2 regions of the Halovibrio sp. HP20-59 genome follow, and region 1 is predicted to be linked to the other one. Evidence: predicted binding sites of a transcription regulator. Region 1 holds the regulator's gene; the other holds the start of a gene.
The links. Region 1 encodes sigma-54, which starts transcription at its own class of promoters, with help from an activator protein. Its sites were predicted from a motif close to TGGCACNNNNNTTGCTNT; they were not measured.

Region 1 (16,225 bases):
CTCAGGCGCAATGCGGTTAATCATGGCAATGGCGTCTTGAGCATCCTGGCAGTGAATCAACGCGCCCCGCTTACGCAGCGATTCACGTACAATCTCTGCGCGCTCCAAGCTCGGCAGCAGACGCTCAATCGCCGCTTCCACCGCATCCAGATGCTCAGCATCCCAGCTAACCAAAATCGATTGGGCGTCTTCGTCGTGCTCGGCCTGAGAGAATAGATCCATCGCCAGCCACTCGGGATCGGTCTGACCATCGGAAACCACCATAATTTCCGATGGGCCGGCAATCATATCAATGCCCACTTGCCCAAACACCGCGCGCTTTGCCGTGGCGACATAGATATTACCCGGCCCGACGATTTTATCGACCCGAGGAACACTTTCTGTGCCAAACGCAAGCGCGGCGACGGCTTGTGCACCGCCAATGGTGAAGACGTAATCAACACCGGCTAAATGTGCGGCTGCCAGCACCAGCTCGTTTAATACGCCGTCAGGCGTGGGTACGACCATCACGATTTCGCGCACACCGGCCACGTGGGCAGGAATCGCATTCATCAGCACCGAAGAGGGGTACGCCGCTTTGCCGCCAGGGACGTAGATGCCAGCGCGATCCAGCGGTGTGACTTTCTGCCCTAATACCGTGCCATCGGGCTCTTGATACTGCCAAGAATCAGGTTTTTGACGCTCGTGGTAACGCTTGATTCGTTCAGCGGCGCTAGAGAGCGCCTCGCGCTGCTCGGCAGGCAAGTGATCAAACGCTTTCTTTAGCTGTTCAGGGGTTAGCTGCAGCTCATCCATCTGGGTCACAGAGAGCCGGTCAAAACGATTCGTGGCTTCAATAACGGCAGCGTCGCCACGCTGCTTAACGCTGGCCAGTATTTCCTCAACCCGCGTTTGCACCGCCTTATCAGACACGCTATCCCAATCCAGCAGGCGGTCAAGCCGCCGATGGAAGTCCCCATCGTTCGTCGATAGCCGAGCAATCGTGGGCTGTTCGCTAACGTTTGTTTCACTGATCGCTTGTTCGCTAATAGGATCGCTCATAGGTCACCTCAAATTATTCGGCAAGCTGTACCTGACGCTTTTTAACTGCGCTGTCTAAGCGGGCCAGTAACGGTTTAATACGCTCATGCTTCATGGTCATGGCCGCCTTGTTGACGATCAAGCGCGTGCTGATATGGGCGATTAATTCACGCGGCTCCATGCCGTTGGCACGTAAGGTATTGCCCGTATCGACAATATCGACAATTTCATCAGCCAAATTCATCAAGGGCGCAAGCTCCATAGCACCATAGAGCTTGATGACCTCGGCCTGGATACCCTGCTCGGCATAATAACGACGCGCGATATTGACAAACTTAGTAGCCACCCGGCGCCGCGCACGGGCAGGCAATTCCCCGGTGACGCCAGCCGTCATCAATTTGCAGCGGGCAATATCGAGATCCAATGGCTCATAAAGCCCTTCAACACCGTGCTCAAGCAGCACATCTTTGCCTGCAATCCCCACATCGGCGGCCCCTAGCTGAACGTAGGTAGGCACGTCGGTGGCACGGATAATCACCAGTTTTACATCGGGCAGGTTGGTATCAAAGAGTAGCTTGCGGCTTTTGCTGAGATCTTCAACGGGCGCAATGCCCGCATCGGCTAGCAGCGGCAGCGTCTCTTCCAGGATACGGCCCTTCGAGAGGGCTAAAATCAGTTGCTTACTCATCGTGTTGGCCAATGGTTATTAGTATGCAAGGGCTTAGCAGAAGGAACTTAATAGCAGAGACTTTAGTAATAAAAACTTAGTAGCATGACTCAGCCAGGAATACGGCGAATACGCGCACCCAGCAACTGCAGCTTTTCTTCGATGCATTCGTAGCCACGATCAATATGATAGATACGATCTACCAGCGTTTCGCCTTCGGCCATCATTGCTGCAATGACTAGCGAAGCGGAGGCGCGCAGATCGGTTGCCATCACCGGCGCGCCGGAAAGCTTCTCAACTCCTTCAATCAGGGCGGTGTTACCTTCCAACACAATATTAGCGCCCATGCGATTGAGCTCTTGAACGTGCATAAAGCGATTTTCGAAGATGGTCTCTACCACTCGAGAATGCCCTACAGCGACGGCGTTCATGGCCACGAACTGTGCCTGCATATCAGTTGGGAACGCCGGGTAAGGTGCTGTGCGAATATTGACGGCGGTAGGGCGCTTACCGTGCATATCCAAAGCAATCCAGCCCTCGCCGCTAGTCACCTCGGCCCCCGCCTCTTCAAGCTTGGCAATCACGGCATCCAGGATATCTGCCCGGGTGCGTTTAACTTTAACGCGCCCACCCGTCATTGCTGCAGCCACAAGGAAAGTGCCTGTTTCAATACGATCAGGCATCACGTCGTGTTCGCAGCCATGCAACCTTTCGACACCCTCAATGGTGATGGTATCAGTGCCCTGGCCGCTGATGTGAGCGCCCATCTTGATCAAACACTCCGCCAAGTCGACGATTTCAGGCTCGCGGGCAGCGTTCTCTAAAACAGTCTTGCCGTCGGCCAAAGTCGCCGCCATCAGCAGGTTTTCGGTACCGGTTACCGTGACAGTATCGAAGTAAATCGTCGCCCCTTTCAAGCGGCCATCGACCCGCGCGCGGATATAGCCAGCCTCAACGCGAATCTCAGCGCCCATGGCCTCCAGGCCACGAATATGCAAATCCACCGGGCGCGAGCCGATGGCACAGCCGCCGGGTAACGACACATCAGCTTTGCCAAAATGCGCCAGCAGCGGGCCTAGCACCAGGATCGAGGCACGCATCTTTTTGACCAACTCGTAGGGCGCGTGGCAATGAGTGACCTGCGAACCATCCAGCTGGATACTCAGTTTTTCGCCCATCACCGGCTCAACGCCCATGCGGCCGAGCAGCTCTAGCGTGGTGGTAATATCTTGCAGGTGGGGCAAATTGCCAATCACCACCGGTCCATCGGCCAACAGGCTGGCACACAGGATGGGTAGCGCGGCATTTTTAGCGCCGCTTGCCCACACTTCTCCGTCTACCGCCCCGTTGCCGGTAATAAGTAATTTATCCATTTAACCGGCCGTTATTGGACGTTTTCCGGCGCAGTTTGCCACTGCGTCGGGGTGAACGTTTTAATGCTAATGGCGTGAAGCGCACCCGAAGCTATCTCGTCGCTAAGCGCAGCGTAAACAAGCTGCTGACGTTTCACCGGAGAAAGACCTTCAAAGGCATCGCCAACCGCAATCACCTGAAAATTACAGCCTTCACCCTGGATATGGAACTGACATCCATCGATGCGGGATTCAAGCAGTGCTTTTACCTCGTTGGGTTGCATGGCGCAAAAAACTCCTTTGGGGGCATCATTATTAAGAAACGTAATTGGATAGACATAATAAAGAAAAGCAACGCGCTTGGCGATGGCGGCGCATTAAACACCCAGCGTGGCCGCTGGGTGTTCGATTAAATCATCCAGCTCCGCCAGTGATGCCAACCTAAGCAAAGGCGCTGAAAAATGTATCGCCTGGACACTAATAGCGCGCCGCTGGCAAATACGTAGCCACTCAAACAAGACACTAATAGCAACGCTGCTAGCTTTATTAACTTGACTAAAATCCAACGTAACCGCGGCAAGTGACGTTGATTCCAGCCACTGAACGCCACTGGCGGCCACATCGGCCGCCAGTGTCACATCCACATCGCCTGTCACCGACAAGGTGTCACCCTTCTCAACCACAGTGACGCTAGCGCGCGAGAATAGGGCTGTCACGCATCGCCTCCCTGTTCCAACTCTTCAACACCAACATCAGGTGACCAGCCGTCAATGACCGCATCATAGTCACGGTTATTATCGCGCATGGCTTGATCAAACTGGTTGCGGAAAGTTAACCCCAGGTTGATCCCATTAACGATCACATTGACCACCCGCCATTCGCCGTCAGAAAGCCGCAGGCTATAGCTCACCGGGTAGACTTCACCGTCATCAGCTACTACCTCCATAGCGACGCTAGCCTGGTCCTCATAACGCTGAGACTGCTGGTTATCCAGCACCCGCAGCTCATTGTAATCAAACGTCACCAGACCGCGAGCGTACGTATCAATCAACGTTTGACGAAATACATCGGCAAACCGGCGGCGTTGCTCGGGCGTTGCATTGCGAAAATAATTGCCCATGACGCTAGCACCGATGTAGCGAAAATCAGCCACTTGATCCAAATTGCTATCAACCAATGCTTTAAGTTCGCCAGGGTTGTTAGCGTAATAATCCTTGCGGCCCTCAAGATCCGCCATCAGTGACTCAACATTATCGCGAATTAGCGCCTCTGGGGACTGAGACTGCGCTTGCACTTGCAACGAAGCCAATAATGCAATCATCGCTGTGACCGCCAGCAACCAACGATTTAGCACCCAACTTACTCCTTTCATAACTTTCACCTCATCACCCCAACCTACGTTGGATTGTTGGATTAGCTTTTAATTACTTGCCATATTGGACACAAATTGCTGGATAAGTTCTTCTAATACCAGCGCCGACTGGGTATCACGAATGGTATCCCCATCTTCCAACGGCTCGGGGTCCGCGCCCACGCTAATACCGACGTACTGCTCGCCCAATAGTCCCGCTGTCAGAATGGAAGCAATAGAATCTTGAGACAGCTGGCCTTCTAGCTCACTATCGAGGCTCATCACAACCCGCGCGTCAAACCACTGGGTATCCAATTCAATGGATTCAACTCGCCCCACCGTCACCCCCGCCATGGTGACCCGAGCACGGGGTTTTAAGCTGCCAATATTGGCGAAATTGGCCTCCAATTGAAACGACTGAGTGGGGGCAGAGAGTGTCAAACCACTGACACGCAAGCCGAGGAATACCAGCCCCAAGATGCCCGCGATCATAAACAGACCAACACCGAACTCCATGGTTTTACTGCGTTTCATGAAACTGCTCCACCCATTAAAGACCGCCAAACATAACGGCAGTTAAGACAAAATCAAGCCCCAGAACTGCAAGCGACGAATACACCACTGTACGCGTGGTTGCGCGCGAAATACCTTCAGACGTGGGCACTAGGTCGTAGCCCTGGAATACCGCAATCCAGGTCACCACCACGGCAAATACCATGCTTTTTATGACACCGTTGCCAATGTCGTTGATAAAAGCCACGTTAGCCTGCATGTTGCTCCAATAAGAGCCTTCAAACACGCCCAGCCACTCGACGCCTACCAAATAGCCGCCCCAAATACCTACCACGCTAAACCCGACCGTTAGTACCGGTAGCGACACAAAACCGGCCCATAGGCGCGGCGCCACCACTCGACGCAGCGGGTCAACACCAATCATTTCCATGCTAGTGAGCTGCTCGGTGGCTTTCATCAATCCTATTTCAGCTGTCAAAGCAGAGCCCGCCCTGCCAGCAAACAACAGTGCGGCTACCACTGGGGCGAGTTCACGCAATAGCGAAAGTGCCACCATTTGACCCAACGCCTGCTCAGCGCCAAAGTCGACTAGGATGGTATACCCTTGCAGCGCCAGCACCATACCGATAAATAGCCCCGACACCAGTACAATCGCGAGCGAGAGCACGCCCACAAAGTGCATCTGATGCAACCATAGCCGCCAACCCTCTCGAGAGGGCAAACCGATTGCCGACTGAGCAAGAAACACGCCAGCGCGGCCCCAGGCTTCGATTAAATCGCACCCTCTACGACCTAAACGTCTGATGCGCTCACTGCTGCTAGAAAAATTTGACTGCATTTACCCTGCCTTCGTGGTCATGGTGTCACCCAAGATATCGCGATAAAACGGGTCAGCGGGATAGTGAAATGGCACAGGGCCATCGGGCTCACCATGAATAAACTGGCTAACCCGCGGATCTTGGTTGGTATCCAGGGTTTGCGGTGTGCCATGAGCGATTACCTGACCATCCGAAATCAAGTAGAGGTAGTCCGCGATGCTCAAGGTTTCCTTGATATCGTGAGACACCACTACCGAGGTCAGTTGCAGCGCTTGATTAAGACGCTTAATAAGCTGGACCAACACGCCCATGGAAATAGGATCCTGACCCACAAACGGCTCGTCGTACAAAATCAGCTCAGGATCAAGCGCCACCGCCCGCGCCAGGGCCACCCGACGCGCCATCCCCCCCGACAGCTCAGCGGGCGCCAAGCGATACGCACCGCGTAAGCCGACCGCCTGCAACTTGAGTAGCACCAGGTCACGTACCATGGTATCAGGCAGGTCGGTATGTACCCGCAGAGGAAAAGCGACATTCTCAAATACATCCAAATCGGAAAAAAGCGCGCCGCTCTGGAACAGCATGCCCATCCGTTTACGCAACGTGAACAATGCTTTTCGAGATAGCCGATGAACGTCCTGCCCATCAATCAAAACCCGCCCCTGATCGGGCGTCAGCTGCCCCCCTATCAGCTTGAGCAACGTGGTTTTGCCGGAACCGCTGGGGCCCATGATCGCGGTCACCTTGCCCCGTTGGATGGTCATGTTCACACCGCGAAAAATCTCATGATCGCCGCGTGAAAAATAAAGCTCTTCAATTTCGATAAAGGGAGCGTCTGTCATAGCTTAGTTGACCCTTAGCGAGGCGCATATTAATTAGCTATCATACCCTACTTGCTGTCCTAGCAGTTAAAAAACAGCGTTTCTAAAACGTTATCAAACATTGTACTGTAATGCTACGCAACACTACCGCTCGATGGTGGGGCGCCTTAATCTGCAAATGACTTACTCAGCAATAGCGTCTAGCGGCTTAACTGCGGGCTCAGCACTGCCTATCAGGGGCGCCAAGATGTTATTCTAAGCAGCTATTCGCTTTTATATTTTCACTCGTTAAGAGATCACGCCATGCGTCAGCCTCTCGCCCCACCCAGCCTACTACGCGAAAGTGCACTGCGTACGCTGCAAATTGAGCAGGCAGCCATTGGCGGTCTCCAGGCTAAGCTTGACGAAAGCTTCGACCGCGCCTGCGAGCTGATACTGGCCTGCCAAGGGCGAGTGGTCGTGACCGGCATGGGGAAATCCGGCCATATCGCTGGCAAGCTCGCCGCAACGCTTGCCAGCACCGGCACACCGGCTTTTTTTGTGCATCCCGGGGAAGCAAGTCATGGCGATCTAGGCATGATCACCCGCACGGATGTAGTACTGGCACTCTCCAACTCGGGCGAAACCGCCGAAGTGACCGCCCTGTTGCCGCTGCTTAAGCGCCTGGGCACGCCGTTGGTGAGCATGACGGGGCGCCCTCAGTCTACCCTTGCCAAACACGCCGATGCGCACCTGAACAGCGGCGTTGAACGCGAAGCGTGCCCGTTGGATCTCGCCCCCACCAGCTCTACCACGGCGGCCCTGGCGCTGGGCGACGCGCTCGCCGTCGCGCTACTCGAAGCGCGCGGCTTTACCGCCGAAGATTTTGCCCTTTCCCACCCCGGCGGCAGCTTAGGCAAGCGGTTACTGCTGCGCGTTAGGGACTTAATGCACGAGGGCGAACGGTTGCCTCAGGTCGCGCTAGGCAGCCCGCTGCGCGATGCTCTATTGGAAATAACGCGACAGGGTTTAGGCTTCACCTGCGTAGTGGATAGTGAGGGACGTCTCGCTGGGGTGTACACCGATGGCGACCTGCGCCGCACCTTGGATCAATTTCACAATCTACGCGACGTGCTCGTCGATGATGTGATGACCCGTCCAGGCAAGCGCATTGGCCCCGATATACTAGCAGCAGAAGCAGTGCGCATTATGGAAGAGAGCCGGATTACGGCGCTAGCGGTGGTCGATGAACAGCAGCGTCCCATTGGTGCGTTACATATGCACGATTTACTGGCTAGCGGCGTTATTTAACCAATTAACAGCAAAACTTAACGATTTTTAATGGAGACCTTATGACGCTATCTGCTGCGCTACTTGACCAACTCCGCCGTGTACGCCTACTGGCGCTAGATGTTGATGGTGTACTGAGCGACGGCCGCCTCTATTTTCAGGCTGACGGTATCGAAATCAAAGCCTTCCATACCCAGGACGGCCACGGACTAAAATTGCTTAAGCGGGTAGGCATTCACGTTGCCCTGATTACCGGCCGCGACTCCCCCATGGTTAGCCAGCGCGCCGCTGCACTCGGCATTGATCATGTCCATCAAGGCTGCGAAGACAAACTGGCCACTCTGCGGGGGCTTTGCCAGCGTTTGGATTTAGCACTGGAGAACGTGGCCTATTGCGGCGACGACCTGCCCGACCTCGCCGCTATCAAGCGTTGCGGTGTCGGCATTACCGTACCCAACGCCCCCGACTATATGCACACCCATGCCGACTGGACAACGGAGCGACTGGGTGGCCACGGAGCGGTACGCGAAATTTGCGACACGCTGCTTGAAGCTCAGGGGCACTGGGGCGCGGTGCTCGATACCTACTTGCACGGTCGTGGCTAAATGTTTAAGCGGCTAAAAACACGCGCTTGGTTAGCGGGGCTCTTTATTGCCCTGGGCGCGCTGCTGGTATGGCTTGACCCAGGCGGACCGAAACAAATGGCCATCGACCCCGAAGCGCAGGCCCAAGAGCCAGGGCATGTGCTGGAAAACGCTGAACTAACGCTATTTGATGACGCTGGTAATATCATGCAGTCGCTAAAAACGCCGCGCCTGATTCATACCCCGCAACTCAGCGAAACCTGGGCTGAAGAGCCCAGAGCGGTATTGTTCGACAGCGACAGCCGCCAATGGCTGGCCAACGCCGATGAAGGAACGCTCAACACCGCGACTCAGGTGCTTGTTTTAACGGGCTCAGCACGGCTTATCGCCCCGAACGAAGGCTGGCAACTGGATACGCAAGAATTGCACTATGATGGGCTACAGCGGCATGCCTGGAGCCAAACACCGGTAATGCTGCAGCAACCTCCCCAGCAAATGACTGCGTCACGTATGGATGTGTGGCTTGACGATAGCCAGGTGCGGCTCACTGACAATGTCCGCGGCATCCATCCCCCGGCCACGCAACGCTAATAGGAACCGCCATGAAAGCGCTTATTTTCAACGCCCTCGTCTACACTGCTCTTTTTGCGTTTACGGCACCGCTAACCGCGGCAGCCCAAACCAATTCTTCCCCGCAACAAGCACCTGTGGAAGTTGAAGCCGACCGCTTAGATCTTGATCAGCGTGCCGGCACCGCCGTCTACACCGGGAATGTGGAAGTGCGCCAGGGCGAAATGCGGCTGCGCGGCGAGCGGGTCGAAATCCAACGCAATGACGCGGGCGAACTCTCGACAGCAACCGCCACCGGTGAACGTGCCTACTTACGCCATCAAGCGCAAGACCAGGACGGCCCTACCGAAGGCTGGGCACGACGGATTATTTATCACGTCGCCGAGCGCCGGGTAGAGCTGATTGATCAAGCCGAACTGATCCAAAGGCAAGACACGTTTAAAGGAGGACGGCTCGAATACTTTATTGACCGTGAAGTGATTCAAGCCCGCTCAAACGTTGAAGGCAGCGAGCCCCAGCGCATTCGCATGACCCTCCAGCCGGAAGAATAGGGAGTCAACTTGTGGCAACTGCTGAAACAACTGAAACTGCGCCGATCAAAACCCTCTATGCTCACCACCTGGCCAAAAGCTACAAGCGCCGCCGGGTGGTAAAAGATATTAACCTGGAAATTGCCCAAGGCAGCATTGTCGGCTTACTCGGCCCCAACGGTGCAGGGAAAACCACCTCGTTCTATATGATTGTCGGGCTAGTAAAAGCCGATGCAGGCAAGGTAGGGATTGACGCGACGGATCTAACCCACGCCCCGATGCACAGGCGCGCAGCGGCCGGGATTGGCTATCTACCTCAAGAGGCGTCTATTTTCCGTAAATTGTCGGTTGCTGACAATATTATGGCGATTCTCGAAACCCGCAAAGCCCTTAGCCGCAGCGACCGCGAACAGCGCTTGGAGGCGCTGCTTGAAGACTTCCACATCAGCCATATTCGTGACAACCTCGGCATGAGCCTTTCCGGCGGCGAGCGCAGGCGGGTCGAAATTGCCCGCTCGCTTGCCACTGAGCCTGCCTTCATCTTGCTCGACGAACCCTTTGCCGGCGTTGACCCCATTTCGGTGGGCGAAATTAAAACCATCATTCGCGCCCTTAAGCAACGCCATATCGGCGTGCTGATTACCGATCACAATGTGCGCGAAACCCTGGATATTTGCGACATCGCCTATATTGTCGGTGATGGTCAAATCATTGCCAGCGGGCCACCGGCGTCGATCCTCAACAACCAAAAAGTAAGAGATGTTTATTTAGGCGCCGACTTCCGCCTATAAGCTCACGCTTATCCTTATGCGCATTTTTTCTTCCTGTAAATAGCGCTCTGCAACAACTTTACGACCAATGGCATGCTTATTGCACTTGCACCTGCAAGCCACTCGCACTAGGGTAAACCTTTCCGATTAGCGAGTGGTTCTCAGATGGTCATGAAAGCTTCTCTACAACTGCGTATTGGCACACAGCTGACCATGACACCTCAGTTGCAGCAGGCAATCGCTCTGTTGCAGCTATCGACGCTGGATTTGCGTCAAGAAATCCAGCAGGCCCTAGATGCCAACCCGATGCTGGAGCAAGAGGACGAATTCAGCGAAGAAGAGGCTGCCAGCGAGCCTAAAGAGGAAGAGTGGTCAGACACTATTCCCACTGAGCTATCCGTCGATAGCGATTGGTCAGATACTTATCAAGACCTAGGCAATACGGGTAGCAGTGGCAGCAGTGAAGGTCCCGATTTTGAGCGCCAGGCCGCTGGGCAAAGCCTGCACGGTCACCTTTTATGGCAGCTGGCCATGACCGATTTCAGCGACCGTGAGCAGCTCGTTGCCGAAAGCCTCATCGACGCGCTAGACGCCAACGGCTATTTAACCCAGCCCATTAACGATATTCGTGAAGGACTCCGCGCTCAAGGGGTGGAGGGACTTAGCCAGCGCGAAGTCGAAACCATCCTGCTCAAACTACAGCAGTTCGAGCCCACCGGCATTTTTGCCCGGGACCTGCGCGAATGTTTAATGCTGCAACTCGCCGCCCTTCCCGATAACACCCCGCTGCTGGTGCCCGCACGCCGACTCGTACGCCAATTTCTTGAGGCGCTAGGCAAGGATGACATGCGCTTGCTAAAACGGCGGCTGGGACTCGACGACGTACAGCTAAACGAAGTTATCCAATTGATTCGCGGCCTTGATCCACGCCCTGGCAGTGCCTATGGCGACACCGATGATAGCTATGTAACCCCCGACCTTGTAGTACGCCACGACCACGAGGGCTGGCATTTAGAACTTAACCCTGAAGCCCTGCCGCGGCTGCGCATTCAGCCTGACTACGCCAGCTTGATAAAGCGGGCGGATAAAAGCCAGGATAATCAGTTTCTCAAAGAGCACTTGCAGGAAGCGCGCTGGTTAATTAAAAGCCTCTCTAGCCGCAACGACACCCTGCTGCGCGTCGGTCGAGAAATCGTCACCCGCCAAATTGGCTTCTTGGAGCGCGGCGAAGAAGCCATGAAGCCGCTGATATTGGCCGATATTGCCGAGGCCGTGGAGATGCACGAATCGACTATTTCGCGGGTAACGACACAAAAATATATCCATACCCCCCGGGGCGTGTTCGAGCTCAAATACTTTTTTTCAAGCCAAGTGAGCGGCCAAGACGGCGACAGCCACTCCAGCACGGCCATTCGTGCGCGGCTCAAGAAACTGATTCATGAAGAATCACCCGGCAAACCGCTTTCCGACAGCCGTTTAGTGACGCTATTAGGCGAAGGGGGGATTCAGGTAGCGCGTCGTACCGTGGCCAAATATCGCGAAGCCATGGGCATTCCCTCATCCAGCGAGCGGCGTCGCTTGCGCTAGGCCCTGCCACCGTTTCAGGAAACTCTCGACAAGGGGCTTTGCAACATGGCAAAAAGGGTTACAATCGAAGAACAGTCCGATAGAAAGGAGTACGTCAATGCAAGTCAATATCACTGGTCATCACGTAGAACTGACTGACGCCTTGCGTGACTATGTTAACGAAAAGCTAGAACGTGTAGAGCGCCATTACGACAATATAACCACGGTGCAAGTCACCCTATCAGTTGAGAAAGAGCGCCAGCAGGCCGCGTGTACGCTGCACGCCGCAGGTGCTGATTTACACGCGGAGGCCCTAGACAGTGATATGTACGCCGCTATCGACGCCCTGGCGGACAAAATAGACCGTCAACTCGTCAAACATAAGGAAAAAGCACAAGCGCGCGCCCAAGGCGCGGGTGTGCGTTAAATCAATGACGCTGGAAACCATACTCCCCCCGGAACGGGTGCTATTTGACGTTCCCGGAGGCAGCAAAAAAAGGGTGCTGGAGTTTTACAGCACCTTTATTGCCCAAAATATTCCCAGTCTAGACAGCCAAGAAGTGTTTAGCCGATTAATCGGCCGTGAGCGTCTGGGCAGTACCGGCATCGGTAACGGTGTGGCTATTCCCCACGCGCGTAGCCCCCATTGCACTGCTCCGATCGCTGGGTTTTTAAAACTCTCAGAAGCGGTTGATTTTGACGCCATCGACGGCGACCCGGTTGACTTGGTATTTGTTCTACTGGTGCCGGAAGAAGCCGATGACACCCACCTCTCCCTGCTAGGCCAGGTAGCCACCATCATGAATGATGGTGGTACGCGCCAGCAGTTGCGCAAAGCAGGCAGTCAGCGTGAGTTACTCGAACTTATCACCGCCAAAATTCGCGAGCTCTCCACCCCCTAACGGGGTGTGAGTTACTGTTACTGAAGGTGCCGATCATACGGCGATTGTTTATTCACTCACCCCTACCAATGAATGCAGCTTGAGCAAAGCAAAGAGAGATTCTATGCAACTGGTCATCATTAGCGGCCGCTCCGGGTCCGGTAAGTCTATCGCTTTACAAGCGCTGGAAGACCTCGGCTATTATGCGATTGATAACCTCCCCGCCATGCTGCTGGGATCATTGGTGGACGAATTACGCGGTCAGGGTAATCGTGCTCATTTGGCGGTCAGTATTGATGCGCGTAACTTACCTGGGGCGTTGGAACAATTACCTTCGCTTTTAGAAGAGCTGCGCCAGCGTCAAATAGATTTCCAAGTGATCTATCTGACCACCGATGCGCGCATTCTGCTAGAGCGTTATTCTGCCACGCGGCGGCGACATCCGCTGACTCGCGATAGCGAAATGACGCTTGAAGAAGCTATCAATAAAGAAGAAGAAACGCTGCACGATATTCGCGATCTGGCCGACCTTTTAATCGACACATCGCGCTTATCGGTACACGACTTACGCCGCCGTATTACCGATCAAGTGGCCCATCAGCAGCGCGACCAACTTACCCTGACGCTTGAATCGTTCGGTTATAAGCGAGGCGTGCCCTTGGATGCCGATCTGGTCTTTGACGTACGCTGCCTACCCAACCCTTATTGGGACCCGACTTTACGCCAGTTTACAGGCCGCGATGCCCAAATTGTCGATTTTTTGAGCGGCTATCCGATTGTCGACGCCATGAGCAACGACATACAGGCGTGGCTTGAGCGTTGGTTACCAGCCTACCTAAATAGCCAGCGTAGCTATATGACAATAGCCATTGGCTGCACCGGTGGCCAGCACCGTTCGGTTTATATGACGGAGCAGCTTGCTAAACGGCTGACGACTAGCATGGGTGAGGTTCAGTTACGCCATCGAGAACTTGGGCTGCATTACACGCTAAGCGAACAGCCTGCCGCATCGCTAGCCAACGTCCCCCATACCGACGAGCCACAAGAAACTTCTTAAGCGCTTTTTTTGATTAATGACACCACTCGGCGAAAAGGAACCAGGGTGCCAGAAAGAACACTTACCCTCACCAACCAACGCGGCCTGCATGCCCGCGCAGCCACGAAACTGGTCAAATGTGGTCAGCAGTTCGCGGCTGACATACGTGTTTATAAACAGCAGCAGATGGCCGATGCCGCTAACATTATGTCGCTACTAATGCTTGCAGCCCCGTGCGGCACCGAGCTAACGATCACCGCCGAGGGCGATGACGCCGAACAGGCACTTGATGCCATTCAAGCGCTGTTCGACGCTCGCTTTGAAGAGGACCCGTAGCCGCTTTTACTGATTAGTCACCTGCCACCGTCATGGCGTCAATCAACCAGCTACCCGTGTGAACACTGCCACGGGTATCGGTATCATCACCAATACCCACTAATCCCGCAAACATCCGCTCAAGATTTCCGGCGATAGTAAATTCCTCGACCGGGTACTGCACTTTGCCGTTTTCAACCCAGAAGCCCGCCGCCCCGCGCGAGTAATCGCCGGTCACGCCGTTGACGCCTTGGCCCATCAGCTCAGTGACCCAAATGCCCCGCCCCATTTCTTGTAGCAAGCTATCCCGGGATTGCAACGGTGCGTTCAAACGCACGTTGCGCGCACCACCAGCATTCCCCGTGGTTTGCATGCCAAGCCGCCGAGCACTGTAGGATGAGAGCATATAGCTGGCAATAATCCCCTGATCGATAAAACGATTGTTGCGCGTTTGCACCCCCTCGCCGTCGAACGGCGAGCTTGCCGTGGCGCCGATTTCCATCGGTCGCTCCTCAAGGCTAAACCAATCGGGAAACAGCGGTGTACCGAGCCGATCGCATAAGAACGAGGCCTGACGGTAGAGCGCCCCACCGGCTAAACCGCCCAGCAAGTGGCCGATCAAGCCACCGGCCAACGACGGGTCAAACAGCACCGGGAAGGTACCTGTTGGGGGACGTTTGGCTCCCAGCCTGCGCAACGTTCGGGTGGCAGCTTCGCGGCCCACCTCGGCGGGATCACGCAGCGCCTGGGGATCACGAGAGGAAGTATAATCGTAGTCGCGCTGCATACCTGCCGCATCTTGGGCAATCAGCATGCACGAAAGCGAGTGACGACTGCCCTTTTGAGTGCCTAAAAAGCCATGACTATTGGCATAAACGCGCACCCCTTCACCGCTGGAGAGCGACGCGCCATCCGACTGGTAAATGCCTTCAACATCGCGCCCAGCCTGCTCACAGGCAAGCGCCAACTCAATGGCTTCATCGGTGGTTAACGCCCAAGGGTGGTGAACCTTTAAATCGGGTAGCTCAGTCGCCATCAGGTCCGCATCGGCCAATCCCGAGGCTGGGTCTTCACCGGTATAGCGGGCAATCGACAGCGCTTTCTCAACCACCGCCTGGATCGATGCACTGCTGGCATCGGTAGACGAAGCACTGCCTTTACGTTGGCCCACGTATAGCGTGACAGCGATGCCTTGATCACGCGATAACTCTACCGTTTCAACCTCTCCCAAACGCACGCTGACGCCTAACCCCTGGTCAACGCTAGCGCCTACTTCAGCGGCATCAGCGCCCAAGCGCTTGGCCAGCGCGAGCGCCTCTTCTGCCCTGGCGGTCAGTAACGACTGCTGGGCGGATGCATCAAATGCCTGTGCCATATGGCCTCCTTTCTCAACCGAATGTCTTCGGTGGAATCAATGTTGTTCTCGCAGCTGGTATAATGCCGCATCGAATCTTGTCTGTGAGCCACACTATGCGTAAGCAACGTCCCGATACCGATCCTAATACTCATGCAGTAGAAGAGCAGGAAGAACGCCCTAGCAAGTCGCAACTCAAACGCGAAATGCATGCCTTACAGGCACTTGGGGAAACCTTAATCGCCATGCGGCCAGCGGAACGCGCCCGCTTCCCCCTCTCTGACGATATGCTGCGTGCGATCGAAGAAACAGCGCGCATTCGTTCCCATGAGGGTCGCCGCCGCCATATGCAGTATGTCGGCAAACTGATCCGTAAAGAGGATCTCACCGCCATTCAAGCCGTATTCGACTCCATCGATCAGGAGCAGGAGCAACGTGATCACGCGTTTCACCGACTGGAAAAATGGCGGGAACGCTTAATTGACGAAGGCGACGCGGCGGTTGATCTGTTTATGGCGGAGCATCCCGATGCCGATCGCCAGACGCTGCGTCAATTAGTTCGCAACGCCCAACGTGAGCGCGAACAGGGCAAACCGCCGACCAGCTCGCGCAAGCTATTCAAACACCTGCGCGAAAGCCTCGCTCTTTAAAGGCGGCTCTTTAAGGCCGTTTTAAGACTGAGTACCACCGACGGTCAGCTCATCCAGCTTCAGGGTGGGCTGGCCGACACCGACCGGCACGCCCTGCCCCTCTTTACCGCACACGCCAATCCCGGTATCCAGCGCCATATCATGGCCAATCATGGATA
Region 2 (16,225 bases), on a different contig from region 1:
GACGCCCATCGAGCATGAATTTTTCGGTGCCCAGACGCGCCGCCCATGCATCGGTATAGAGGCGTTCGGTCTGCGCCACCAGCGTTTGCCAACTCGCTGCCGGCATCATATCGACAGTGATCACACCGGCCTCGGGCGTTATCATTACGTTTTCCAAGCATGGGTCCTGAGGCGGTGCGTAGCCTTCAATAATGACCGGACAAGCGAGCTCGCAGGCGCATTCTTCCACGCTGTTGATCAGAGCGAGGTAGTGCTCCAGACGGGTCAGCGGCGGCAGGAAAATATGCAAACGGCCATCGCGTGACTCCACGCATAGGCTGGTACGAATAATACCGTTGTGGTGGTCACTTTCCGCAGGCGCTTGTTCCAAGTCAGCCCATGATAAAGCAGAGAGCGGCAGGCGCAGCCCCATGGGCGAGTCGCCGGGTACTAAGAAAAGATGGTGACGCTTGAACGGCCAGCGGCTAGTTTCCCAGCGGTGGGCTTGGCTAGGCGAATGGCGCAGGGGCAGGGCATAGCCGACCACTGCGTCCAGGCCCTGCTGCAATAGCCGTGCTAGCCGCTGACGTTCAGCACTGTCTGTGATACTGGCGTTACGTGGGTCAACGTTGATCGGCAGCGACTGCTCTTGCCAACGATAATAATCGCTATCTTCATAGGCCGGGATCCAGTAGCGCTCGTCCACGCTCAGGCGCTCGCTTAGCGCTGCGGTAAAACGCTGAGCGATTGCGTCGTCTGCGGCTACCTTGGGAGCCTCGGCCATGAAGGCGAGCAACGTTGGGTCCCGCCATAGCGGTACGCCGTCTTTACGCCAGTAGCAGGCCAGCACCCAACGCGGCAGCGGTTCACCGGGGTACCATTTTCCTTGCTGCTGCTGAATCATACAGCCGGGTGCGAAGGCCGCCTGAAGGCGAGTCATTAGCGCCTCCGCGCGTTCGCGCTTGTGTTCGCCTAGTGCGTGAGTATTCCACTGTGGGCTTTCCATGTCGTCGACCGACACAAAGGTTGGCTTGCCGCCCATGGTCAGGCGTACGTCCTGCTGGTTAAGTTCAGTGTCAACCTGGTCGCCTAGCGCACCGATTCGCTGCCACTGCACGTCGCTATACGGCTTGGTGGTTCGCGGGTCTTCGTGGATGCGCTCGACTTCCATGGTGACATCAAAGCTGACCTCACACTTTTCGGAAGATCCAGTAATCGCGGCCGCGCTGCCGATGGTAGGGGTGGCGGCCAATGGAATATGGCCTTCGCCAGCGAACAGGCCTGAGGTTGGGTCCAGGCCTACCCAGCCGGCCCCAGGCAGGAACACTTCGGTCCAGGCGTGTAGGTCGGTGAAATCTTCATCGCTACCGCTGGGGCCATCCAGGGCTTTGACGTCTGACTTGAGTTGAATCAAGTAGCCCGACACAAAGCGTGCGGCGAGCCCCAGGTGACGAAAAATCTGCACCAGCAGCCAGGCACTGTCGCGGCAGGAGCCGCTGGCAAGCATCAGCGTTTCTTCGCAGCTTTGCACGCCGGGTTCTAAACGCACCAAGTAGCCGATGTCGTCCTGCAGGCGCTGGTTAAGCGCGACCAAAAAATCGACGGTCGTGGTGGGTTCGCGCGGAACGGCTTCAAGCCACGCCATCAGCCGCGGTCCGGCTTCAGTGATTTCCAGATAGAAGCTTAATTCTTGGCGCAACAACGCTGGGTAGGCAAACGGAGCCGTTTGGGCTACCTCATCTAAAAAGAAATCAAAGGGATTAATGACCGTCATTGAGGCAATTAACTCAACGGCAATGGTTAGCGCTTGTCGCGGTTCGGGAAAGACGACGCGGGCATTAAAGTTGCCGAATGGATCCTGTTGCCAATTAATAAAATGGTCATCGCCGGAGAGTTTGAGCGAGTAAGCCTCAATATGCGTGCGACAGTGAGGCGCCGGGCGTAGGCGAATCACATGCGGCGAAAGGCGCACCGGGCGGTCAAAGTGGTAAGTCGTGCGATGATGCAAGGCAACGCGAATGGTCATGGGCCACCCTCAAAGGAACCGTTATCAACCGGATAGTCGGTTGCGTTAGGGAATAACCGAATGCTCCGCAAGTATCGTTCCACTTTTACTTTTTTGCAGCTGGTATCTGACCTAAGACGTTTAACAAAAGTGTAAATGCGTTAATGCACCAAATTAAAGCTTCTTGTGTGCGCTAAAGCGGTGCAATAAGACACTATTTTGTGCTTGAGATTGCTAATAAGTAACGTTTGGGTAAGCAATCGTTGAAATAACGCCAAAGCTGGTACGTATATTGCTCTAAATTGTTTGAATGTTTTGCAAGCGGCAGACCTACACTGAACATTGAGGATGTTGCTGCTTTTACCCCAGCGCCAGGAGAGCGCCCATGAGCCAAGTAAATTGGAATAACTATGCGTGTAGTGACTATTACGATGAGCTGATGGTGGCACCCGGTCAGCCGCGCGCGTCAGCGGGTGAACTGTGCAATATGTTGGCAAGGTTTAGCGCTGAAGAGTTGGCAGAGCGAAAAAACGCCGCCGAGATTGCTATTCGTACCATGGGTATTACCTTCACCGTTTATTCTGAAGGGTCCATGATCGACCGGGCTTGGCCCTTTGATATCGTGCCGCGGATTATTCCTGCCAGTGAGTGGCGCAAAACTGAGGCGGGCCTTAAACAGCGCGTGCAGGCGCTAAATTTATTTATCGATGATCTTTACCATGATCAAAAAGTGATTAAGGACAAAGTGCTGCCAGCAGAAGTGCTGGCGCAATCGGTTAACTTCCGCCCCCAGTGTGTTGGTATTAACCCACCTCACGGCGTGTGGGCGCATGTTTGTGGCTCGGATTTAGTGCGCGATGGCGACGGTACGCTCTATGTGCTGGAAGATAACTTGCGTATTCCTTCCGGCGTTTCTTACATGCTTGAAAACCGTAACGTCACTAAGCGGGTGCTGCCGGAGCTGTTTGCCTCAGGCAAAATTCTGCCCGTGGACGACTACGTAGCCAATCTTTACGACATGCTGGCGGCCATGTCGCCGCGACCTGGGGATGATCCGCAGGTGGTGGTACTGACCCCTGGTATTTATAACTCCGCCTACTTTGAGCATGCCTACCTCGCTCAGCAAATGGGCGTGGAACTGGTACAGGGCAGCGACCTAGTCGTTGATGACGATGACGTGGTGTATATGCGCACCGTAGAAGGGCGCCGCCGGGTCGATGTGATTTACCGTCGTGTGGACGACGAGTTTTTGGACCCGGAAGCCTTTAACCCTAAATCAATGCTAGGGGTGGCGGGGCTAATGCGCGCTTGGCGGGCAGGCAATGTGGCGCTGGCTAATGCCCCGGGCGCTGGCGTAGCGGATGACAAAGTCGTCTATGCCTTTGTGCCCGCGCTTATTCGCTACTATCTCGATCAGGAGCCGCTGTTGCCCAACGTGCCCAGCTATTTGTGCATGTTTGAGGAAGACCGCCGCTATGTGCTCGACCATCTTGAGGAGTTGGTGGTGAAGCCCGCCAACGAGTCAGGGGGGTACGGTATGCTGATTGGGCCGCGCTCAACTAAAGAAACCCGTGAAGAGTTTGCCCGTTTGATCGAGGCGAACCCGCGCAATTACATGGCCCAGCCCACCCTGGCACTGTCGACGACGCCAACTCTTTCCGATGGTTTAGCGCAGCCTCGCCATGTGGATTTACGCCCGTTTATTCTCTCAGGGCCTGAAATCCACGTGACCACCGGTGGCCTTACCCGGGTGGCGCTAATTGAGGGCTCGCTGGTGGTCAACTCTTCTCAAGGCGGTGGCAGTAAAGACACCTGGATTGTAGAAACCGACGATAAAGCGGCAGCGGCCGCGGTGAAAGGAGCCTAACGCCATGCTGTCACGCGTTGCAGAAAACCTCTATTGGATGGCGCGTTATATCGAGCGCGCAGAAGATACCGCACGCCTATTGAGCGTCAATAGTCACCTAATGCTCGATTTACCCGGGCGCCTGCCGCTGGGCTGGGCGCCACTGATTGAGATGACCGGCAGCCGGGAGGCCTTCACTGCCCGCCATACAGACTTTGATGAACGTAGTGTGGTGCACTTTTTATGCGCTGATGCCGACAACGATATTTCGATTATTTCAGCACTGGCTAGCGCTCGGGAAAATTTGAGAACCACCCGAGACGTGGTTCCGCGGGAGATTTGGGAGGAAATTAACCAGCTATATTTAAATGTGTCAGATCACGTCGAAAACGGTGTTAGTCCGCGGCGGCGGGATAGCTTTCTTAAAAACGTCATACGTGGCTGCCAAACGCTGACCGGGCTCATTGAAGGCACCTTGAGCCATGGTCCGGCGCGCACTTTTATTGAGCTGGGGCGCCAGTTGGAACGGGCCGATATGACCACGCGGATTGTTGATGTGCGCTCTGCCAGCTTGTTGCCGCAAAACCCAGAAGAGCTGCTGCCGTTTGAGAATCTGCAGTGGATGAGTGTGCTTAAATCGATTACCGCTTATCAAATGTATCGCCAGCAGGTGCGTCTGCGCGTGCGCGGGCCGGATGTGCTGCGCTTTTTGTTGCAAGACCCCAATCTGCCGCGCTCGATCGCCTGCAGCCTTGAAACACTCGGCTACGAGCTGACGCTCTTACCTCGCCAGGACCGGCCGGTGGCGACTGTCTCCTTGGTGCGAGCCGACGTGGTAGATGCCGATATTCAAGCGCTTGCCCATTCGCCCAGTAAGCTGCATGCATTTATCGATGAGTTGCAGATTGGCTTTGCCGCCATCCACGCTATGCTGAGTGCGACCTATTTCGTCAATGATGACGCCGTGCCGATGGCGGCGACGCAGCACCAAAGTCAGCACCACGTGGGCGAAAACGATAATGACTAGCGGCCTTTCCGGTGGCTTAAAAATTGTCGAATAGTGGCAGGCTTTCTTCGAGTAACTGCTCGATTGGGTCAAGCTGGCTTTCGTGTAATACAAGCAGGTAAGACTCATCCATAAAGCTTGAAGCGGGTGGGACCAGTAGCGCGAACTCTCCCTCTTCAAGGTGAAACTCGTGTATTTCACGCAAGCCGTGTGATGTCAGGCACTGCGTGCTCCGGTAGGCGTCGTCTTCGCTATACACCAAGCGATGGTACATTTTAAACAGAGTGTAGAGAGCCAGTCCGCCCTCGAAAGTTTGCCAGTGAGCCGGCGTGCTGCGAATGTCTCGGGGAAGGCGTTGGCCCAAGGTTTCGGCATTTGCAATCGCCTCGGCTAGCGGATCGTCAAGAACGGCGGTGGTGTCGGTCGGTAGAGCGGTATTGTGCTTGGAGGCATATTCAAAGTCTTTGACCGCGCGCTTGAAATCGTCCACGTTATTAAGCGGATAGTCGATGTGCTGAAGGTCTTCCGGCTCATAGCCGCCATTTTCCCAGCCGTGGATAACCCGCAGGGTTACCTGCCCGCGTTGCATCGGGCGGGCCAATAGCATATGCAGCATAATGCGAATATGCAGCTGACGCTCATCCGTCTCGTTGTCGAACGCGCGGTAGGGGTCGGCAAATAGTTCGTTTAGCCGACCAACGGTGTGTTCCTTGGCTTCGTTATGAATCATGACGGTGTCCCTTTAAACGAGCTGCTTATGCGGATTGACGCGCTGCTTTTATGATAGATCGCTAACGCAGTATGGCGGGCAGAGCAGCGGATGAAAAGTTTCTTATGCTCGCGTTTTACTATGCGTTAGCTAAACCGTTTTAATGAGGTAATTCATCGTCATCACACCCAGCGGTTATGTGATTATTTTTTAATGCGTTTTTAATCTAGCTGACCTATTGTGAACAGCGTTTAAACTTTACTAACGTGCGCTTTTAATTGAAGATAGCGTTGAGATACTTACTTAAATTCACTGTCGCCAGGGGAGCCTTTGTTGGAAAAGGCTGAGAATGCGCAGCGCGCAGACCCTGGAACCTGATCCGGTTCGTACCGGCGGAGGAAGTGCGACATGCTTTACCTGACATCAGCCGTGCTGGGCGCGGCGCTATGCTGTTTTGCTTATTTAGGTTTACGTGCTCGCTGGGTGGATGGCCCGGTTGATGACTATGTCACGGCACGCAATTCGCAAACATCCTCGACCCTTGGACTCTCCTTTCTTGCCTCTGGTATGGGCGCCTGGATTTTGTTTGCGCCCCCTGAAATTGGTGCTTTTGTAGGGCCTTTAGCACTGGCGGGTTATGCCGTAGGGTCGGCTTTGCCATTTATCGTATTAGGCCTTTACGGGCCTAAAATCCGCCGGGTGTTACCCGAAGGCCGAAGCATCGCTGAGTTCGCCGAAGCTTGCTACGGCAGGGGGGTAAGGCACTGGGTAACCTTGGTCTCTGTTGGCTATATGGCTTGTTTTTTGGCCGCAGAGCTAACGGCCATCGGGGCGATCACCGGGTTACTTTCTGACGTGCCGCCTGCGCTAGTGATTATCGGCGTGGCACTAACCACGCTTATTTATACGGCAGTGGGCGGGCTGCGCGCCAGCCTGGCTACCGACCGCTGGCAGGCTTGGCTTTTGCTAGCGCTACTGTTGGCGGTGGGCAGCGTCGCGTTATGGCGGTTGCCCGCAATCCCAGACGGGGCGACGCTGCCTTCAGTGCCCGTAACAAACGCGCTCAGTGTGGCGCTAACGCTCGTCATTGCGGTCACGGCGGCCAACTTGTTCCACCAGGGTTATTGGCAACGCGTTTGGGCTGCCCAGGATGATCAAAGCCTGGGGCGTGGCGCCTGGTTAGGCGGAGGCATGACCGTTGTCGTCGTGATGATAATTGGCAGCTTGGGCACCTTGGCGGCAATGAGTGGCGTCGCACTAGGTGAGCCGCCAATACCGTTTTTTGCGCTACTGTCTGAGGCACCCGCTTGGCTATCGTTACCGGCGCTGGTACTCGCCGTTACCTTGGTGGCCTCCAGCGTCGATACACTACAGAACGGTATTGCTTCCCTGGTAGTGGCCCGCAGCGAGCAACGCGGCGTCTCATTAGTGGCTGCCCGCTGGATTACCATCGCCTTGATGATTCCAGTGGTTATCATTGCCTTGCAGGGGTTATCCGTACTGCGGCTGTTTTTAATCGCCGACTTACTGTGTGCTGCTATTGTGGTCCCCGTGCTGCTGGGCCTGTGGCAACGAATGACACCCTTTGCCGCAGTAGGGGGCGGAATTGCCGGGCTAATCGGGGCCGTTTTACCTGGCTGGATTAGCCAAGGCAGCCTTGTGGCGGGCTTCTTGGCGGCTAGTTTTCCAGGCAGTGTGCCGACCTTAGGGCCGTTTCTGGGGGCGCTGGTGGCTTCCACCGTGGTTAGCGTGGTACTCGCAGGGGTGATTAGAAAGTAGACAACCATAAGCAGGAAGGCGCCAATCGCGTTATGATGGTGGGTAAACGCCTACCATGATGGGTGATATCAAAATGGCTTACCCTATAACACCTGATGAAGATGCGCGCTTGGCAATTCTGCATGAGCTTGAACTGCTTGATACACCTCATGAGCCCGTCTTTGACCGTGTTACCCGGCTGGTGACGAAACTGCTCAACGTACCCATTGCAACGGTATCGTTGATTGACGCTGATCGGCAGTGGCTTAAGTCGAGCATCGGTGTCGAGACGCGCGAGACGTCAAGAGATGTGGCTTTCTGTGCGCATACCATTATGCAAGCTGAACCTCTCATCGTCGAAGACGCCACGGCGGACGAACGTTTTGCTAATAACCCGTTCGTGACCGCTCGGGAAGGCATTCGCTTTTACGTTGGTTTTCCACTGCTCTCTTCCCAAGGCTTGCCGCTTGGGGCGCTGTGTGCCATCGACACTAAACCGCGTACGCTACAACAAGATGAGTTAGCGGTTATGCAAGACCTAACGGCTATCGTCACCGATGAAATTCACCTACGTGAACGGCTGGTATTTGAGAAGAAGACCAAGCAGGCCACGCAGCAAGCGCTGAAAGCGTTTCATGAAAGTATGGAAAGCCAAATAGAGCGGCGTACTAGCGAGCTCAATCTGGTCATCGAATCGGCCTACGACGCTTATATTAGCCTGGATACACAAGACGTGGTTTTGGACTGGAACCGCGCAGCGGAAATGATGTTCGGTTGGTCACGCAAACGAGCGCTGGCAAGGCCGATCACTCAGCTAATGTTTCCACAAGGGTTACCCGCCAGCGACGAACAAGCGCCGTTGATTTCCACCGCCCAACGCCACGACGGTAGTCAACTGCCGGTAGAAATCCGCATAAAATCGTTGCGCATTGATGGCCAACAGCGGCGCAGTTTGTTTATCCACGATATTACCGAGCGTCAGCAGTTGGAGCGGCTTCGCGACCAGGAAGCCCGTGAAGATGTATTAACCCAGCTGCCCAACCGGCGCGCCCTGAATGAACGCATGACTGAAGCGATGGCACGTGCGCGCCGCTCGCAAAAAAACCTTGCCGTGCTGTTTATGGATTTAGACGGGTTTAAGGCGATTAATGATCAGCACGGGCATGCCACCGGCGATACGTTGTTGCGTGAGATTGCTAAGCGATTGAAATCGGCCGTCCGCGAAACCGATTATGTCGCCCGCTGGGCGGGGGATGAGTTCGTGGTTTTATTAGAAAGCGTCGCCTCCGACGCTGTTCAACCGTTGGCTCAGTCCCTCGTGGATGTAACAGAAAAGCCGGTCGCGATGGGCGAGATAAACCTGAGGGTAAGCACCAGTATAGGTGTCGCTCTCTATTCACCTAGCGCTGGGGAAACCGCTCAAGAGCTACTTAAACGCGCTGATGTAGCCATGTACGAAGCTAAACATTTAGGCAAGGCCCAGGTAAGCATGGCACGCCCTGCCGATAGTACTGCTCCCGATGTACCCAGTCTCAAGGATGAACATGATTAGAACGCTTTTGACCACCCCTGATGGGGCGGTTCACGAAGGTGATGAAGACCTGTTCGCAATGTGGCAAGCCACACCCGATAGCCATATCTGGATCGATATGCAGGGCGAGACTCAAGAGCGCGAACGGACTATTTTAGGGGCTTTTGAGTTGCATCCGATGTCGATCCAGGACGCACACAAAGAGCGCCACCCGCCGAAAATAGAAGAGTTTGATAACCACACGCTGATTATTTATCGCGGCATCTCGTCATTCGATGCAAAGCTGAACTACCAGCCTCAGCAGCTGTGCTTCTTTGTCGGCGAGAGGTTTCTAATTACCCTTCATCCCGGGGAGGCGTTAAGTATTGAGCGCCTTTTCAACGACCACGGCAAAACGCTTTTAGCACATCACCCGGAGCACGTGGCGCTGAGGGTGATGTATATATCCGCAGGCTTCTATATCGACAGCCTGCTTGAGTTTGAAACGGAGCTAAGTGATCTCGAAGATGAGCTGTTAGAAAACGGTAATGATGTTTTGATGCGCAAGATCATCAGCTACCGTTCTCGATTGGTCAAAATGCGCCGTATCTTTAGTTATCACAAAGGGATCACTCAAGAGCTGACGGCCTACGACTATGAACATCTGCCCCGTGAAGCAAGTGAAACCCTGCACGCGATTAACGATGTGGCCGAACGTTTTGAACGGCTCTACACCCTGACCCAAATGTACTACGATATTTGCGGCGACTTAGTCGACGGCTATATCTCTATTTCTTCCCACCAGTTAAACATCACCATGCGTGTACTTACGGTGATCACCGCGATTTTTGTGCCACTGACCTTTATTGCCGGTATTTATGGCATGAATTTCGACAATATGCCCGAATTGCGCTACGAGTATGGTTACTTTTTTGTCTGGGGCGTGATGCTTGGAATCGGTGGACTATTGATTTTACTTTTCAGGCGCAAGCACTGGTTTTAGCGTCAAGTAACTAGGCTAGCGCCCCTTTTGTCGGCATGTTGAGCTTTTAGGTGAGCGAAAAGTTGACGCATTAATATGTGGTTGGCGGCTGTCTGTGGCATCCTCTGCAGCGACCAAGACTATAAGGCTTAAAGCCGTCACTAGCGTATTACCTGGGAGTACTTCCATGACCATTATGATTATTGGCCTGCTGATTTTTTTAGGCAGCCATTCCGTGCGTATTTTTGCTGAAAACTGGCGTCAGCAGCAGATTGCCAAATTTGGTAAGACCAACTGGAAAATCGCCTATTCGGCAGTGTCTGTCGTTGGCCTCGCCATTGCGATTTATGGTTACGGGCAGATGCGCCTCGATCCTATTGTGGTTTGGTTTCCGCCCATGGGCTTACGCCATGCAGTGGCGCTGCTGATGGTGCCTGCCTTCATTATGTTGGTAGCGGCCTATGTCCCGGGCAATGCCATTAAGGCCAAACTAGGCCACCCAATGATGCTGGCAGTTAAAATCTGGGCGTTTGCTCACCTGCTCGTCAACGGGCGCCTGGGCGATATCATCTTTTTCGTTGCCTTTCTGGTTTGGGCGATCCTGGCCTTTAAAACGGCTAAAAAGCGCGACCGTCTTTCACCGCCAGCACCGGTCAACACCTCCAAGATGGCAACCATTGCCACGGTATTATTAGGCTTGGTGGCGTATGTGATTTTTGCCTTCTACCTACACATGCTATTGATTGGCGTTCCTGTGTTTAGTTAACGATTCGGCTGTTGTTTATGTAACGCCAAAGCGCTGCTGCCATCGTGATGGATAAGGCTTGAGACTCGGTGAGAGTTTGTTATCTTCAAGCTATAGCCAACACGTACTATCAGGGAGTCATGCTATGGTTGAATCTGCACACACGTTACCAACGACGATGTCCGCCATGCTATTAACCGGGCATGGTGATATAGACAAGCTGGAATATCATCAGGATGTGCCAACCCCCCAGCCTAAGGCTGGGGAAGTTCTGGTGCAGGTAACCGCCACGGCGAAGAATAACACCGACCGCAAGGCCCGAGAGGGGCTATACCCCACCAAGGATAAAGGTGATGTGACCTCGTTCGCCATGGGCGGCACGCCAACGTTGACCTTTCCGCGTATCCAAGGCGCCGACGTGGCTGGCCGCATCGTGGCGGTCGGCGAGGGCGTTGATGCTGAGCGCATTGGTCAGCGAGGGCTGCTCGATTTTAATATCTACGCCGATGAGCGCCGCGATATTAACCTAACCCCCGATTACTACGGCCATGGGGCCGATGGGGGGTTTGCTGAGTTTATCGCCGTCCCCGCAGATCAATTCCACGCGGTACCCAACCCAGAGCTGCACGACGCAGAGCTGGCCTCAATGGGTATGTGTTCGTATCAAACCGCTTATCATATGATGACCGCCGCCAACGTCCGTGCTGGTGAACGCGTGCTGGTGAGCGGCGCCAGCGGCGGCGTTGGCACTGCATTGATCCAGCTGTGCCGTATTGTAGGCGCTATTCCTTATGCGGTCAGCAAGCTAGACAAAGCCGAGGCGCTTAAAGCATTAGGCGCGGAAGCCGTGATTGATCGCGGTGACTTGCCCACTTTTGTTGAGCGTGTGCTGGCAACGACCGGCGGCCAGCCGATTGATGCGGTCATGGATTTGGTTGGCGGTGAAATGACCAACCTATTTATCGATACCATGATTGTCGATATGCAGGGGCGTAAGCGCTATCCGCGGCTTTCAATCGCCGGTGCCAGCGGTGGCAACCTCAGCGAAATGATGTGGACCCGCGTGTACCTCTATCAAGTACAGATTTTTGGCGTTTCCCACGGCACCCGCGAAGAGGCTGAGCAGCTTGTCGCCTGGATTCGCAGCGGGGAATTAAAGCCGGTGCTTCACGCCGCCTTCAAACTTTCCGACCTGCACGTAGCCGAGCGCTATTTTGTCAACCGGGACAGTAACTTTCTGGGTAAAATTGTCATTGTGCCCGATGCACAGTGGGCCGACCACGGCGCGCCTTTTGCGCTTGAAAATACACCGTCTGGCCAGGAGCGCCGCTAGTGAATAACGTGCATACCATTCAGCTGATGGATACCCATGCCGGTGGCGATGTCAGTCGTATCGTCACAGGGGGCATTGATGTGCTACCAGGCGCTACCGTGCGCGAGCAGATGGAGTATCTTCGCGATGACGCCGACGGGCTGCGTCGCCTGCTGCTTGAAGAGCCCTATGGCATGCCGGAAATGTCGGTCGACTTATTAGTGCCGGCAACGGACCCTGAAGCGGTGGCGGGTTATATCATTATGGAAGTGATGGGTTACCCCATTTATTCTGGCTCGAATACTTTATGCACGGCCACTGCCGTGCTGGAAAGCGGCATTGTGCCCAAACAGGAAGGCCTTCAGCGTTTTAAGCTGGAAGCGCCCGCTGGGTTAGTGCAAATCGAAGCGAGAGTGCACAACGGCGTGGTTGAGTCGGTGACTTGTGGCGGGCTGCCCAGCTATATTGACACCTACCGCGATAAGATTCGTGTGCCGGGGATCGGTGATGTCACCTACTCAATCGCCTATAGCGGTGGCTTTTACGCCTTGGTCGATGCCACTGAGTTGGGCTTTAGGCTGGTGTATGAAGAAGAGCGCGCGTTAGCTGAGTGTGCCTTCAAAATTGTTGAAGCGATTAAAGCCAAGCGCGGTTTTTCCCATTACACCTTAGGCGATGTGGGGCCGCTACCGTTTTTACATTTTATGGGCCCCGAAGAGCCGGTAGGCGAAGGCTATGTACGCTCACGTTCCACTACGTATGTGCATCCAGGGGTTATTTGCCGCAGTACAACAGGGACCGGTACCTCGGCCCGTTTAGCGTTGATGAATTACGAAGGGAGGCTCAACCTAGGAGATAAGTTGGAAACTGTCTCTCTGCGTAATACCGGTTTTATAGGCACCTTTACCGGCACTCATCAAGAAGGCGCTTACCAGGTAGTGGAAAATACGATTACCGGGCGCAGCTATGTATTGGCCCACTCTGAGATTGTCATTAATTGTATAGATCCCATGGTGGCCTGTGGCGAATTACACCATATATTGAGTGACCGTCACCCCTACGCTGAATCGATGTCACTGCCGCTTGAGATATAGCTATCTGTCAGCGACGCTAGCGTTTAGAGAGTTAGTATTTAGAGAATTAGCGTTTAGAGACAAAGCCTTCCACTTCTAAGCGATCCCACACCGGGGCTTTTTCGGCCTCGGTCATCATTCCCCAGCCAGCAATTTCATCTAAGGTACGGCCACAGCCGCGGCAAACCGACGACGACATTTCCATTTGGCAAATTTTTACACACGGCGAGAGTGGGCGGCTGTTGGGCGGTGGGGAAACGTTCGTCATTACTGTAGGCCCTGTAGATAATCTTGCGGGGCTAAACGATACGACGGGCGGTGCGATAAAGGCACCGGCACCGGTTACGAGGTAGGTACTTTACCACGCAGCGATTTGATTTTGCCCTTACGCGTTTTGTGATCGACGCGGCGGCGCTGAGAGCCTTTAGTGGGCTTAGTGGCACGGCGTACCTTTTGCTGTTGGGTGGCACTCTGTATTAACTCTTTTAAACGCGCCAGCGCGTCTTCTTTATTTAATTCAAGCCGGCGGTGGCTTTGGGCTTTAATAATCACCACGCCTTCTTTGCTAATGCGCTGGTCGGACAGCGCCATCAAGCGCTCTTTATAAAGTGGCGGCAGCGTAGAGCTAAGAATGTCGAAGCGAAGGTGTACCGCTGAAGCGACTTTATTGACGTTCTGGCCGCCGGCGCCTTGGGCGCGAATCTGGCTGATATCAATCTCCCAATCAGCCAGGGTAACGTTACTAGAAATGGTGAGCATTAATGGCCTCTGTATGACTTATGATCGTACAAGGCTAGCACACTTGGCAGAGAGGTATTAATTCGCCAATCCGCTATCAGTCGGCTAGGTTGTTGATTGGCAGGCCATTGATATACGCCAGCAGGTTGCTAAATGCATCGCCAAAGTAGAGCTCGTAGCTATCTTTTTCCACATAGCCAATGTGTGGTGTAGCGACCAGATTGGGCAGTTCCAGGAGTGAGTTTTCAAATACAGGTTCTGCATCGAATACGTCTATCGCCGCTTGGCCAGGTCGCCCAGCATTGAGTGCTTGTTCCAGCGCCCCAGGCGCCACTAACTGGGAACGGCTGGTATTCACCAACAGGGATGTGGGCTTCATCTGGGCAAGTGATTTAGCGCTGACGATACCGCGGGTATCGTCGTTTAAGCGCAAGTGCAGGCTGAGTACATCCGCACGCTGGAACAAATCGGTCTGGCTTTTGGCGACCTCTATTCCAGCATCGGAGGCGCGCTGGCGAGTGCTTTCGCGGCCCCATACCAATACCTTCATTTCAAATGCCTTGCCATAGCGGGCTACTAAGCTACCGATTTTGCCGTAGCCAAAAATGCCTAGGGTACGGTCTTTAAGGCCCGTGCCCAGGGTACGCTGCCAACGGCCCGCTTTCAGGTTCTCAACTTCTGCAGGTATATGGCGCATTGCCGCCAGCACCAGGCCCCAGGTTAATTCGGCGGCGGCATAAGGCGAGCCAGTACCCGTCATGACAGCGATGCCATGACGGCGGCAGGCCTCAATATCCACATGCGCCGCACCGCCACCCGTCTGGCTGATAACTTTCAGGTTGGGCAAGCGCTCCAATAGGGCGGCCGTGATCGGCGTGCGTTCGCGGATGAGCACCAACGCCTCGGCATTCTGAAAGCGCGTGCTCAAGGCATCCAGGTCGGTGAGCGTATCGTGATAAATCGTGACCTCTTGGCCTTCAAGCAGCTTGAAGGCGTCTAAATGGCGCACACAGTCCTGATAATCATCGGCAATGACAATCTTCATCAAATCGGCTCCTTGCGGGCAATGCTGTTGTAAAGTGATGGCTGTTATAGGGTGATAATACGCCTAAACCCATTACCCAGGAGTCAAAAATGAGCGACTACTTATTGGCTGAGTCCCCGCTAAGCCCAGGGGTTATTTATCGGTTGCTATCGGGGACTGTTTGCCCCCGGCCTATTGCCTGGGTGTCTACCCAGGATAAGCAAGGAAATGCCAATCTAGCGCCATTTTCATTTTTTAACGTCGCCAGCGTGAATCCACCTGTCTTGGCGTTTTCGCCGCTGCTCAATGGCAATAGCGAACTTAAAGACACAGTACGTAATTTAAACGAAGTCCCTGAGTGTGTAGTGCATGTGGGCAGTGAAGGGTTGATAGAAGCGCTCAATACCACCAGCGCTAGCTTGCCGCCAGGAGAGGATGAGTTTGCTCTGGCCGACCTTGAAAAAGCTGAGATGCCAGGTGTTAGCGTACCGAGGATTGCCAACGCACCTGTGGCGTTTGGGTGCCAACTATTCGATATGATCCGTTTTGGTGATCAGCCGTTAGCAGGCACGTTGATCCTGGCTCGCGTCGTTTCCATCCATATAGACGATGCTTTGTGGGACGGGCGCCATGTGAATATGGATTTACTCAAGCCGGTTGGGCGCTTAGCGGGCAGTGATTACATCCGAATTAGTGACCGTTTCGCCATCGAAAGACCCACTTAAAAGCATAATGTTGCACTAATCGAGTGCGTGGCATCGCTTGTTACAATCTAAGTAATATTTGTTACTTAGTAATCAGCGATAATTAATCTTTAGTCGTATACTCTTCCGCCGATAGTTATAAGAATTGGTTGGTAATTTCGAGCGCGTGCGATGTTAACCATCGCACGTATTCGGTATTGCTATTTATAAAGTGGGGACATGATCTAGCCAGCAAGGAGCAGATCAATGCAACAATTGGGAACGGGGTTGTTAACAAAAGCCTTGCTAAAAAAAGTGTTATTAAAAAATTGCTTGCTGAGTATAACTTTATCAGTTGGGATTTTTTTTCCACTATTTGCACAGGCAGAGCTTAGTTTCGGCATTGTGGCGCCTTCCAGCGGTGGGGCGGCACCGCTAGGGTTGGGCATGCAAAAAGGTATTGAAACCTACTTTGCCGAGGTTAATGCGGCAGGCGGGGTTAATGGTGAAACCCTGGCCTTAATTGCCCGGGATGATCAGTACAAACCGCTGCAAGCCGCCAGCAATACCCGGCAGCTTATTCAAGAGGATGACGTGCTAGCGGCGATCGGTAATGTCGGCACGCCAACGGCCACCGTAACCATTCCCATTTTTAACGAATATGAAACGCTGCTTTACGGGGCGTTTACTGGTGCGGGTGTGCTGCGCAAGACGCCGCCTGACCGCTACGTGATTAACTACCGGGCAAGCTATGTACAAGAAACCGCCGCCATGGTGGATGGGCTGTTGGAGGCAGGTGTTTTGCCCGAGGAGATCGCCTTCTTTACCCAGAACGATAGCTTTGGCGATGCAGGA

Region 2: RZA33_RS02025 (circularly permuted type 2 ATP-grasp protein) is a predicted target of sigma-54. The motif match lies at 2,266-2,283, and genes of this name have one in related genera.

The regions. Positions count from the first base shown of each region.
Region 1 covers NZ_JAWJUW020000005.1:114,628-130,852, reverse strand. Annotated here, with positions in the region: gene hisD (histidinol dehydrogenase) at 1-1,041, opposite strand, end outside; gene hisG (ATP phosphoribosyltransferase) at 1,055-1,708, opposite strand; gene murA (UDP-N-acetylglucosamine 1-carboxyvinyltransferase) at 1,798-3,060, opposite strand; gene RZA33_RS07800 (BolA family protein) at 3,072-3,323, opposite strand; gene RZA33_RS07795 (STAS domain-containing protein) at 3,417-3,755, opposite strand; gene RZA33_RS07790 (ABC transporter substrate-binding protein) at 3,752-4,411, opposite strand; gene mlaD (outer membrane lipid asymmetry maintenance protein MlaD) at 4,460-4,924, opposite strand; gene mlaE (lipid asymmetry maintenance ABC transporter permease subunit MlaE) at 4,941-5,741, opposite strand; gene RZA33_RS07775 (ABC transporter ATP-binding protein) at 5,742-6,563, opposite strand; gene RZA33_RS07770 (KpsF/GutQ family sugar-phosphate isomerase) at 6,846-7,832, shown strand; gene RZA33_RS07765 (KdsC family phosphatase) at 7,874-8,416, shown strand; gene lptC (LPS export ABC transporter periplasmic protein LptC) at 8,417-8,986, shown strand; gene lptA (lipopolysaccharide transport periplasmic protein LptA) at 8,998-9,516, shown strand; gene lptB (LPS export ABC transporter ATP-binding protein) at 9,561-10,286, shown strand; gene RZA33_RS07745 (RNA polymerase factor sigma-54) at 10,431-11,852, shown strand; gene hpf (ribosome hibernation-promoting factor, HPF/YfiA family) at 11,950-12,258, shown strand; gene RZA33_RS07735 (PTS sugar transporter subunit IIA) at 12,263-12,733, shown strand; gene rapZ (RNase adapter RapZ) at 12,837-13,769, shown strand; gene RZA33_RS07725 (HPr family phosphocarrier protein) at 13,815-14,084, shown strand; gene pmbA (metalloprotease PmbA) at 14,098-15,438, opposite strand; gene yjgA (ribosome biogenesis factor YjgA) at 15,534-16,067, shown strand; gene tldD (metalloprotease TldD) at 16,089-16,225, opposite strand, start outside.
Region 2 covers NZ_JAWJUW020000001.1:430,163-446,387, forward strand. Annotated here, with positions in the region: gene RZA33_RS02020 (transglutaminase family protein) at 1-2,005, opposite strand, end outside; gene RZA33_RS02025 (circularly permuted type 2 ATP-grasp protein) at 2,370-3,851, shown strand; gene RZA33_RS02030 (alpha-E domain-containing protein) at 3,856-4,857, shown strand; gene RZA33_RS02035 (hypothetical protein) at 4,874-5,566, opposite strand; TPP riboswitch at 5,856-5,964, shown strand; gene RZA33_RS02040 (sodium:solute symporter) at 5,954-7,324, shown strand; gene RZA33_RS02045 (diguanylate cyclase domain-containing protein) at 7,398-8,855, shown strand; gene corA (magnesium/cobalt transporter CorA) at 8,848-9,816, shown strand; gene RZA33_RS02055 (NnrU family protein) at 9,983-10,561, shown strand; gene RZA33_RS02060 (zinc-binding dehydrogenase) at 10,686-11,873, shown strand; gene RZA33_RS02065 (proline racemase family protein) at 11,873-12,946, shown strand; gene RZA33_RS02070 (DUF1289 domain-containing protein) at 12,993-13,193, opposite strand; gene arfB (alternative ribosome rescue aminoacyl-tRNA hydrolase ArfB) at 13,268-13,684, opposite strand; gene RZA33_RS02080 (D-2-hydroxyacid dehydrogenase family protein) at 13,761-14,708, opposite strand; gene RZA33_RS02085 (flavin reductase family protein) at 14,798-15,412, shown strand; gene RZA33_RS02090 (ABC transporter substrate-binding protein) at 15,638-16,225, shown strand, end outside.